2 regions of the Synechococcus sp. CC9616 genome follow, and region 1 is predicted to be linked to the other one. Evidence: predicted binding sites of a transcription regulator. Region 1 holds the regulator's gene; the other holds the start of a gene.
What was found. The regulator NtcA, encoded in region 1, controls nitrogen genes in cyanobacteria. The targets are predictions, from matches to a motif close to GTANCNNNNGNTAC.

Region 1 (4,982 bases):
GCGCGTGGATTTCAGGCTGGCGGTCATCGAGGTGATGGTCAACCGGATACCCGGGAAGACCTTGAATGTAGCGGCGAGATCACAAGGATCAAGCCCATTGACACCACCTGTGGTGTGCTGTCGAATCATTCCATGAGTGATCACCCTGCTTCTCGCCGAGACGGCCGCAACATCAACGACTTGAGACCCTTCAGCGTCAGCTGGAATCCCATGGGATTTGCGCTCAGCTCGCTGATCGTTCAGACGGGGCAGACGTCGGTGCTTTGCAGCGTCTGTCTTGAGGACAAGGTGCCCCGCTGGCGTATGGGAGAGGGACTGGGATGGGTTTCCGCTGAGTACCGGCTTCTGCCTGGCTCCACTCCTGAGCGCCAGCCGAGAGAACTCATGAAGCTGTCGGGTCGCACCCAGGAAATCCAGCGTCTGATCGCTCGAAGTCTTCGTGCCGTTGTGGACATGCAGGCCCTTGGCGAGCGCAGCCTGTTGATTGACTGCGATGTGATTCAGGCGGATGCCGGCACCAGAACAGCGGCCATCACCGGAGCCTGGCTGGCACTGCGTCAAGCCACGGATGCTCTGCTCCAACAGGGCCTGCTGGAACGCGATCCATTGATCAACCAGGTGGCAGCTGTATCAGTCGGTCTTGTCGACGGGAGAGGCCTGCTCGACCTTGATTACAGCGAGGACAGTCGGGCTGAGGTGGATCTAAATGTGGTGATGGCATCTGACGGGCGGCTGCTTGAAATTCAGGGCACAGCCGAACGAGCTCCGTTCAGCCGGGGGCAACTCAATCAGCTCCTGGATCTTGCTGAACCCGGCTTACAGCAGCTGTTCACCGCCCAGAGGCAGGCCTACGCCGATGTCAGAACCTGATGAGCCTGGAGCGCGGCCGGGAAATAGTAATGACTGTTACAGGATGAACCTTCGTCGATCCTTAGCTTCCTGATAGTCAGCACGGGACAGCGGCGAAACCATGAATGCAGCCAGCAGTGGTTTCACCCGTTACTCCCCAACCGTGCCCCCTTCGACAATGGGGTCCCAGGCTCCATCGAGCCGTTCACTGCTTGATGTGATCCGCGATCTCGACGGTGCCAGCAGCGAACTGGTGGAACGCAATAAAACGATTTTTTTTCCTGGCGATCCAGCAGAACGGGTATATCTGATCCGCCGTGGTGCGGTGCGCTTGTCTCGCGTTTATGAGTCCGGAGAAGAGATCACCGTGGCCTTGCTTCGGGAAAACAGTCTGTTCGGGGTGCTCTCACTGCTGACGGGACACCGGTCCGACCGCTTTTATCACGCTGTTGCCTTTACCCGCGTTGAGATGGTGACGGCGCCGGCCGCATCCGTTCGCACTGCAATCGAGGCAGACACCGCCGTTGGCCTGCGACTGCTACAAGGCCTTTCCAGTCGGATTCTTCAGACGGAAACGATGATTGAAACACTCACGCACCGGGACATGTCCTCCCGTTTGGTGAGTTTTCTGCTAGTGCTCTGCCGTGATTTCGGCGTGCCCGATGACATGGGCATCACGATCGATCTGCGCCTCTCCCACCAGGCGATCGCCGAAGCGATCGGATCAACCCGCGTCACAATCACCCGCCTGCTGGGAGACTTGCGCCAATCCGGATTGGTGCAGATTGATCGCAAGAAGATCACAGTGCTGGATCCAATCGCTCTGGCCAAGCGGTTCAGCTGAACCGTTCATGCAAGCAGGGAGGAGCCGGTGAGCGGCTGGCTTCTCATCCTGTCGCTGCTCGTCCTCGGTGGGGTGCTCTCCACCCTCGGAGATCGACTTGGTAGCCGGGTCGGCAAAGCCCGGCTCAGCTTGTTCAACATGCGACCACGCCGTACGGCCGTGGTCATCACCGTGCTCACCGGCAGCCTGATCAGTGCCCTCTCCCTCGGCCTGATGCTGCTGGTCAGTCGACAGCTGCGCGTCGGCTTGTTTGAACTCGATGCGTTGCAGCAGAAGCTCAGCGAAAGCCGGCAACAGCTCAAAGCCAACCTGGCGGAACTCGAAAAAAACAGAAGCGCCCTCGCCTCCGCTGAACAGGACCGGCGCACTGCCCGTGCGCAAACCCAGGAAGTGGAGACGAAACTCGGTGAAGCCAAGCAAAAGGCTGCTCAGCTACGCGAAGAACTGGAACCACTGCAGGCGCAACGCCAAACCCTGGAAGCCGAACGGGATCGGCTTAGTCAAGACATCGCAGCGCGTGACGCCGATATTCGACGCACCGAAACAGAGCTTGCGGCAGTCCGCAATCGCATCAGTGCTGGGGAGGATGAACTCAAACAGCTGGAACGCAATCTGATCGCCTTGCGGCGAGGGGATGTTGCTCTCAGCAGCGGTCAGACCCTGGCAAGGACCACGGTGCAGCTGGAGAATCCCAGCCAGGCCAAAGAGGTGATCGATCGCCTGCTGCGTGAAGCGAATCTGACGGCCTACAGCCGGGTTTTACCTGGCGACAAACCTGAAAAGCAGATCATCCTTGTCCCCCGAAGCGATGTGGAGAGGCTCCGCAAAATGATCAGCAAACCTGGAACCTGGGTGGTTTCGATGCGCTCCGCAACAAACGTGCTGCGAGGGGAGAGCATCGTTTACGCCATTCCTGATGTCCGCCCCAATCGCACCGTCGCCCGTCAGGGAGAAGTGTTGGCCAGCGCCACTCTGGACTCAGCCCAGCGATCACCCGACACCATCCGGACCAGCATGAACCTTCTGCTTGCATCGGCTTTCGCCGAAGTGAGGAGACGGGGCTCGCTGACTGAAGGTCTGCAATTCGATCCCAATGCCCTCAGCCAGCTCGGACAACAGCTGGTGAATCGTGAATCCGGATCGGTGAATCTCCAGGTTGTGGCGGCTCGCACCAGTGAGAGCGCTGACCCGGTGATGGTGTTGATTCAACTCGCCCAATGACAAGAGTGGTCGGTTTCGATCCAGGCCGAAGCAAGTGCGGCCTGGTGCTAGTGACGACCGACTCAGCCCAGGTGCTTGACAGTGATGTGCTGGTCCCTGAAGCCGTGCTTACCACATTGAACAAATGGAGGCAGCGCGGCGATCTGGAGATGATCGTGATGGGAGATGGGACGGGCAGCAAAACCTGGATCGAGCCGCTGCAGGATCTCACCACTTTGGTTCAGGTCAATGAACGCGGAACAACCTTGAAGGCCCGTCAGCGGTACTGGCAGCTGTGGCCACCTACGGGTCTGACCCGACTCCTTCCCGAAGGACTGAGAGTGCCGCCGGTTCCCCTCGATGCCGTTGCAGCTTTGGTGATGGTGGAGGCTTATCTGAACCTGACCTGTTCATGGCAGGTGCAAGCACCCCTCAGAAGCGTGCGCGAACGGTGAAGACATAGTCACCACCAGGCTCCAATCGGTAATCAGCCCGGACCAGGAAGCGACGCAACGCGTCCTGAATCAGGGCCCGTCCAAGCGACGGTTCAACGGTGAGTTCTCCACGATCAAAAAACCAGCTGAACTGCCACTGGAACCCCCCGGCAATGACCTCTCCTTCCAGGCATTGATCCAGAAAACATTGCCTCAGAACCCTGAGATGGGCTGTGGTCGCCGGAAGTGCCGTCATCGCTGCGCGGAGTGATGCTCGGGGCGAAAGGCATTGATGCTGTTCCCTGCTCGCTCAATGCCGACCCGCTGGATCAGCTGCAATCCATCGAGCACTTCATTCAGCACCTGTTTGACCGTCCCCTGCTCATCTTTTCCGAAGCTACCGAGCACATGGGAGACAGTGCGAGCCTTCCGTTCGGTGGGATTCTCAGCAGGAGCACCAATTCCGATCCGCAGTCTTGGAAACATCTCAGTGCTCAGATGTTGGATCGTGCTGCGCAGACCGTTATGACCACCTGCACTGCCCTTGGCTCTCAACCGCAGGCGACCGAGGGGTAGATCCATGTCGTCCACGAGAACGAGCAGCTGATCCGGAACCAGATCGAACCAGTCGAGTGCCGCTCTGATCGAGCGACCACTGTCATTCATGAAGGTCTGAGGCATCAACAAACGCAAACGCTGATCACCAATGCCGACATCGGCAGTGAGACCGTGCAATTTGGATTGATGGCGAAACTGAAAGCCGTTCTTCTCAGCCAGAAGCTCCAGGGCCATGAAGCCGATGTTGTGGCGTGTCCCCTGGTACTTGCCGCCGGGATTCCCGAGGCCCACGACCAATCTCAACCGATTGGACATGGCTTGAAGCTCAACGATCCGAGGATGGATGCTCCGATGCTTCGGAGGACTCAGCTTCGATGACCTCGGGGTCGGCCATCGCTTTGTTGATCTCGCGCTCGAACTCCTTGGAAGCGGACTGAAATCCCTTCAAGGTTTTTCCAAGGGTTCGTCCAAGTTCCGGCAAACGCTTTGGACCGAACACCAAAAGAGCAACGGCGCCGATGACCGCCATTTCAGGGAGACCGACGCCGAAGATGTTCATGGAAGGCGGTCAGCCCAGACCATTCCAGTTGACATTGATGCCCTCAAGGATCAATGACTTGTTATAGAGCTGAAGGATGACGAGAAGGAAGACGAGAAGGAAGACGAGAAACAACACCATGAAGATCCCCATCACAGGGGTTGTCCCCCAGCCAGGCACCACCTTGCCGTACTCGGAGTTCAAAGGGCGGAGGAGGTCTCCCAGACGGGTGCGTTGAGCCATGGCGACGCTTTGTCTCGGGTCGAGTGAAGTGCCGATACTGTAGGGGCCGACTCCGGTGAAGGGTCGATCCTGTCGAGAGATGTGATGGAAACCACCTCCCCAGCCCTATCCGTGGCCATTGGCGTGCTCGCTGCGCTGCTCGGTCTCACCGGTTTCGGTGTTTACCAAGCCTTTGGTCCACCCTCCAAGGCGTTGGATGACCCTTTTGATGATCACGAGGACTGAGTCAGGATCAATTCGGTCAGTTCACCCGGTTTCAACATCACGGCATCCGAGAGCTGACTTTCCTCCACGCGCCTGACCCGCCAGGCATCGC
Region 2 (4,982 bases), 1.3 Mb from region 1:
GGTTGGCTTCCGCCCAGGCGATCAAATTGCGTTGTTCCAGATAGCCGTCCCAACTGAGCAGTCCACCTGCGGCTGGCTTGGGCTGTTGTGGTCTTGTTGTGGCCGCAACTTCTCTGCCATTGGTGTTGCCCACACCAAGTCGCGCAGGCAGCCCGTCGCTGCTCGATGGTTTGCCTTGGATGTAATCCGCGTAAGCAACCTCCAGTTCTTCGGCGGTACGCTCCTCACCCATTGATAGGCCCGTTACGGCTGGAAGAGCTGTGCGCAATCGGTTCGCCGGTTTTTTGTTGATAAACCGGAAGGAGTTGGAGATCTTCTCGCCATCTTTGTTGTACCCAACGACGGTGAAATAACCGTCGAATTCCTTGCCGGCCCCGGAGCCCGCCACTGCTCCACCGATCAGGCCACCGAGCAATCCGATTGGTCCCAGCAGCAACGCTCCCCCGACGGCACCCGCTGTTGCTCCGCCTAAGCCACCAGCCACTCCCTTGCCGCCGTGGTAACCGCTGTCGGTGCCCACTGTCCATTTCGACACCAGTTCACTGGGGATGAATCCACCGGGCCCCGAGACTCCGCGAGCATCAACGCTGATGCTGCAGCCGCTGTCTCCGCATAGCGCGTCATAAGTTTCTGCCTGCGCAGTGCTCACCACAAAGGTGAGATTGCTAATGGTTGCCAGGGTGAATGTGCTGGCGATGGTTACAGCATTGAAGCGACTCATGGAATAACTGTTTTGATGTTTTTCTGCCAGTTCAGGCATGGCAATAGCTTCCAGAGTCCGTTCCTTATTCGCCTCCCTCGTTTGGATGATCTTTAGCGCTTGGTTGATCCCCTAATTGGGGGATGTGTTCTCTGCTCGCTGAGGCAAAGCTGCAATCACACCGCACCTTGGCTTGTCCTCTTTTGTTGCTATGCCCCGCGATGTCGTCAATGAGGATCTTTGTCTCTCAGAAATCCCCGATCCAGATGGGACTCTCTTGGGATGGGAGCGTTTTGCACACACCATCAACGGCTACGAACTGATGGGTGGATTTAAGTCTTGTGCTGAGTTGGCCAATGCCGGCACTGCCTCAACGCTCACCGAGTTGCGTTGCAGCTTGTTCTTTGAGGCACGAAGAGATCGCCATAGCGGTGGGATCTCTACTGATCAGGAGTTAATTCGCCAGTTACTGCGCTCGATTCGCTGCAAAGTTGCTGCTGGTGAATGGGACTGATCTGGCCTGGCTGCCATGCAATGCCCGAGTTGGCCAATCTATCCGAGATCTGCTGCAGCAAAAAGCCCATCCCGCTCAAGTGAGCTATCAAATGTGTAATGCACCCCGGCCATGGAGCTACGGCTTGATTCACGCGCCCTGCAGGACGCGGTCGTCCAGGCAAGAAAGCTGCTCCAGGATCGTCGGCTTGTAGCCGTCTTCGGGGATCGTCTCACCTTGATGTCCTTTTGCGTCGCCGAGCCGATTCGTTCGTCGCTGGTGGGTGCCGCCACCACGGAAGACGAAGGCTTTGAGTTGGTCAAACGCACCCAGCCCGATCTGTTGATCTGCAGTTCGGATCTGGAAACCGGCTATGGCCCTGATCTGCTGAGGCGTGTGAAGGCGGAACGGCCCAGCTGTCAGTTGCTGATTGTGCTGGTCCGTGAAACCCAGGCGGTGGTTCAGGAGGCGATGCAGGCCTTTGCCGATGGGGTGATCTTCAAATCCAGCCTTGGCACCGGTCGCGGTGATCTGATCAGTGCACTCCAGACCATCGCCTCAGGTGGCATTTACTACCCCGAAGAGATTCGACGACTCGCTGCATCAGCTCCCACGGCCCACCTGCCGCCGCTGGTTGAAGACCTCACGCCCCGTGAACTCGAGGTGGTGGCGGCCGTGTCCCACGGTCTTAAGAACCATTCGATCGCTGATCTGCTCGGTGTGTCTGTGGAAACAGTGAAGACGCACGTCGGCAATGCCATGGACAAACTCGGCGCCCGTGATCGCACCCAGATGGCCGTGACGGCCTTGCTGTATGGCCTGATTGATCCACGGGGATCCAACTGAGCGATAGAGAGGCTTTGCTTTCGGATCCGGATGCTTTGATGTTTCGTTCCTCGGCTCACAATTCACACATAGTTTTGGTGAATCAATCAGATGAGGTTCAACATGATCATTCATGTTGTTGTCTGGTTTGATTGATTGGCCTGCCTTGAAGCCGTTTGTTGCAGCGGTCGTCATGCTGCTGACTAGGCTCACCAATTAATTGAGTGTTCAGGCACCCATGCAGGCAATCCTCAACGGCACTGTGATTGCTGACAGTGACGACATCGTGATGGTGGATGGCAATCCTTATTTCCCTCGTGCTGCGATGCGTCCTGAGTATTTCCGTGAATCCAGCCACAACACGGTGTGCGGCTGGAAGGGAACGGCTCGCTATTGGGATGTTGTGCTTGGTGAGCTGGTGATCTGTAACGCTGTCTGGGCCTACGACGATCCCAAGCCGAAAGCAGAGTCAATCCGTGAGCGTTTTGCTTTCTACCGAGGCAAGGGTGTGGATGTGATTTAGCTCTCTAGGGGGTTGCTGTCGCCCTGGGCCTGGCGTCGACGAAGTTCAAACTGCAGTTGCCGCAACTTCTCAGCGTTCTTGGTGTTTTCACCTTCCGTCCAGTGTTGCGGGTGAGCTAGCCGCGATTGGAGCTCCGCGATGTGGCCGATGAGTTGTCTCGCTGGGTCCTCTGTTCTTCGTGACACTTCCACTATGAATGGACTGGCGGCTAGGTCACTCAGCGGTTGTACTCATGCTGCTGGCAGCCCTGCGTTCCGCCTGGCTTTTGCGTCTGATCGCAGCATGGCGGAAGGCCCTTTCGAGCCTGGTGAGTCGGGGATGTTTGTCTCTCATGGCCGCTTCACCGCGTTCTTTTGCAGCGTTGATGAAATCGTCTGATTTGGTCCCTTTCAGTCCGGTCATTTTCTGCTTGTTGTTCTCTCTCCACCATGGCCAATCCTGAGCCCATTGGTTAGTAAATAAAAGCCCTTCTTTCGGATTGGTTGGCTCTGTTGTCGTCCTCTTTTGTTGGAACAGATACCAATCTTGTGCCTGTGGCAGGCATCAAAAAACCCCGCCTGAGCGGGGCATCTGAGCTTTTAATCTGAACTCACTTGGCGTAAGAGACGCCGCGGTAGGTCAGTGCAGGCTTCTGATTGTTGGCGCCGGCAGTTTTTGTTTGCACGTAGCGCTGGCCGCGATAGGTCAGGGTCATTGGAGGTTCCTCGAAGCAAGCTCAGGTCCCCGTTCCATGGCCTGAGTCGAACAGCGCTCCGCAGATTGCGGAGTGAACGTTATGTAGCTGTTGCTACAGGCCTGTTATAGGGCTGTCGACCTCCCCCATGTCGTTCACGCTGATACCAAAGTTTGATGAATTCGATTGGATCTGTTGTGCTCCAGCAAGCAAGGAGGCCGCCCCTCCCGGATGGAAGAGACGGCCAACGTCGCTCGTTCTCGCATGGCTCAACCCATCAACAGCAGATGAAGCGAATGATCAGGGTTGGAAGCGTCTGGCTGATGGCGCCTGGGGCCAGGAAGTCCAGGGGTTAGGCCAGCATCCTGCTGGGCACCTTGGTCTTGGGCGGTGCAAAAGGATGTCGACTGGTCGGACGGACCGCTGTTGTCGTTCCAGACGAGAGGCCCACGCATGGGTGGAAACTGTTGGAGCAGGGGCCAGAAAGTCAGGCTGCTTCTCTGGTGTGCTCAGGTGGAGTGTCGGCCGTCATGGGCTCCTCCGATCTCGGTATAAACAGTTTTGGTGCGTGCGGGTACAAAGGCAATCGGTGTTAAAGCGCATTGCGAATGGGGCCCGTTTCGATCGAGATTGGATTTGCCGTAGCCTTTTTCTGTGATGTGAGAAGGTGGTATGGAACTGTTTCTGTTCGATTTTTTGACGATTTTCATTGGAAATCTCTCCTGGGATGCTGAGAGAGAAGACCTGCAGCATCTTTTCGGGCAATACGGAGAGGTGACCAAATGCTCGATGCCCTTGGATCGTGACACCGGTCGCAAGCGTGGCTTTGCGTTTGTGGATCTCAGTCAGGAAGCCGATGAGACCAAGGCCATTGATGATCTTCAGGACGTCGAATGGATGGGTCGCAACATTTCCGTGCGCAAGGCCGAACCGCGTCGTTGAAGCGCAGGCGCTGACATTGCCAGTCTGATTGGCTTGCCTGCATTCAGGAGCCGAGGATGGCTGTGCACTCCAGCCGTTCCTGGCTTGCGTCTCGCCGCTGCAGCCGCAGGCTGATCAGTCTGGCCAGATAGTCCGCGTCGTCTTTGACGCCGCAGAACCGTCCGGAGCCCCAGGTGTTCAGCCAGGGCAGTCCAAGGAAGTAAAGGCCGGCGCTGTGGGTCACCCCCCGCTCGTGGGTGGGTTGTCCAGCGCCGTCGAACACTGGTGCATCAATCCAGCTGAAGTCGCTTCGATAGCCAGTGCACCAGATCACGGCTGCCAGCGGATCGCTCTGGAGATCGAGTCCTGGGTCTGCCATTGGTGATGGCTGCCAGCAGGGGGAGTAGGGCGGTTCAAGCGGCGCTTCAATCTGATTCTGTTGAATCCAGCTGTCGATGCTGCTTCGGATCCGGCAGTACACAGCATCGGCCTGGTCCAGGTTGTCGCCGAGATCGTTGGCAAAGCCAAGGTGCTCTGAACTGATCTCGCCCAGTCGGCCATGCAGTCGCATCCCCTCCAGGGCCCGACGGCGCAGGTCGATCTCGCGCCCCCCATCCCGACCGGTGAGGTAGTGATTCGTTTTGGCACGCACACTGCGCGGGTCTGCATGTTCGCTGATCGGCATGGAGTAGTAGCCCATGCGATCCAGCCAGTCCACGACATCTCGCCCGCGGTATCGACGCGGAGAACGGGGAGCGCTGCCCACGCTCAGGTGCACCGTTCGTCCTGCCAGAAAAAGATCTTCGGCGATCTGGCTTCCGGACTGACCACTGCCCACCACCAGGAC

Region 2: a site for NtcA is predicted at 3,319-3,332, ahead of SYN9616_RS16400 (DUF4278 domain-containing protein). Genes of this name have one in related genera too.

Annotation. Positions count from the first base shown of each region.
Region 1 is NZ_KI911558.1:2,358,459-2,363,440, reverse strand. Features, by position in the region: gene SYN9616_RS0113190 (cob(I)yrinic acid a,c-diamide adenosyltransferase) at 1-27, opposite strand, end outside; gene rph (ribonuclease PH) at 133-870, shown strand; gene ntcA (global nitrogen regulator NtcA) at 1,028-1,693, shown strand; gene SYN9616_RS0113175 (DUF3084 domain-containing protein) at 1,721-2,914, shown strand; gene SYN9616_RS0113170 (resolvase) at 2,911-3,348, shown strand; gene SYN9616_RS0113165 (DUF3146 family protein) at 3,326-3,583, opposite strand; gene pth (aminoacyl-tRNA hydrolase) at 3,580-4,200, opposite strand; gene SYN9616_RS0113155 (TatA/E family twin arginine-targeting protein translocase) at 4,211-4,444, opposite strand; gene psbH (photosystem II reaction center phosphoprotein PsbH) at 4,454-4,666, opposite strand; gene psbN (photosystem II reaction center protein PsbN) at 4,751-4,891, shown strand; gene SYN9616_RS0113140 (alpha-mannosidase) at 4,879-4,982, opposite strand, start outside.
Region 2 is NZ_KI911558.1:1,035,933-1,040,914, reverse strand. Features, by position in the region: gene SYN9616_RS0106085 (hypothetical protein) at 1-760, opposite strand, end outside; gene SYN9616_RS0106080 (hypothetical protein) at 894-1,214, shown strand; gene SYN9616_RS0106075 (response regulator transcription factor) at 1,326-2,039, shown strand; gene SYN9616_RS0106065 (DUF427 domain-containing protein) at 2,257-2,541, shown strand; gene SYN9616_RS17630 (hypothetical protein) at 2,538-2,726, opposite strand; gene SYN9616_RS0106055 (hypothetical protein) at 2,755-2,943, opposite strand; gene SYN9616_RS16400 (DUF4278 domain-containing protein) at 3,131-3,235, opposite strand; gene SYN9616_RS0106040 (RNA-binding protein) at 3,887-4,156, shown strand; gene SYN9616_RS0106035 (MSMEG_0569 family flavin-dependent oxidoreductase) at 4,200-4,982, opposite strand, start outside.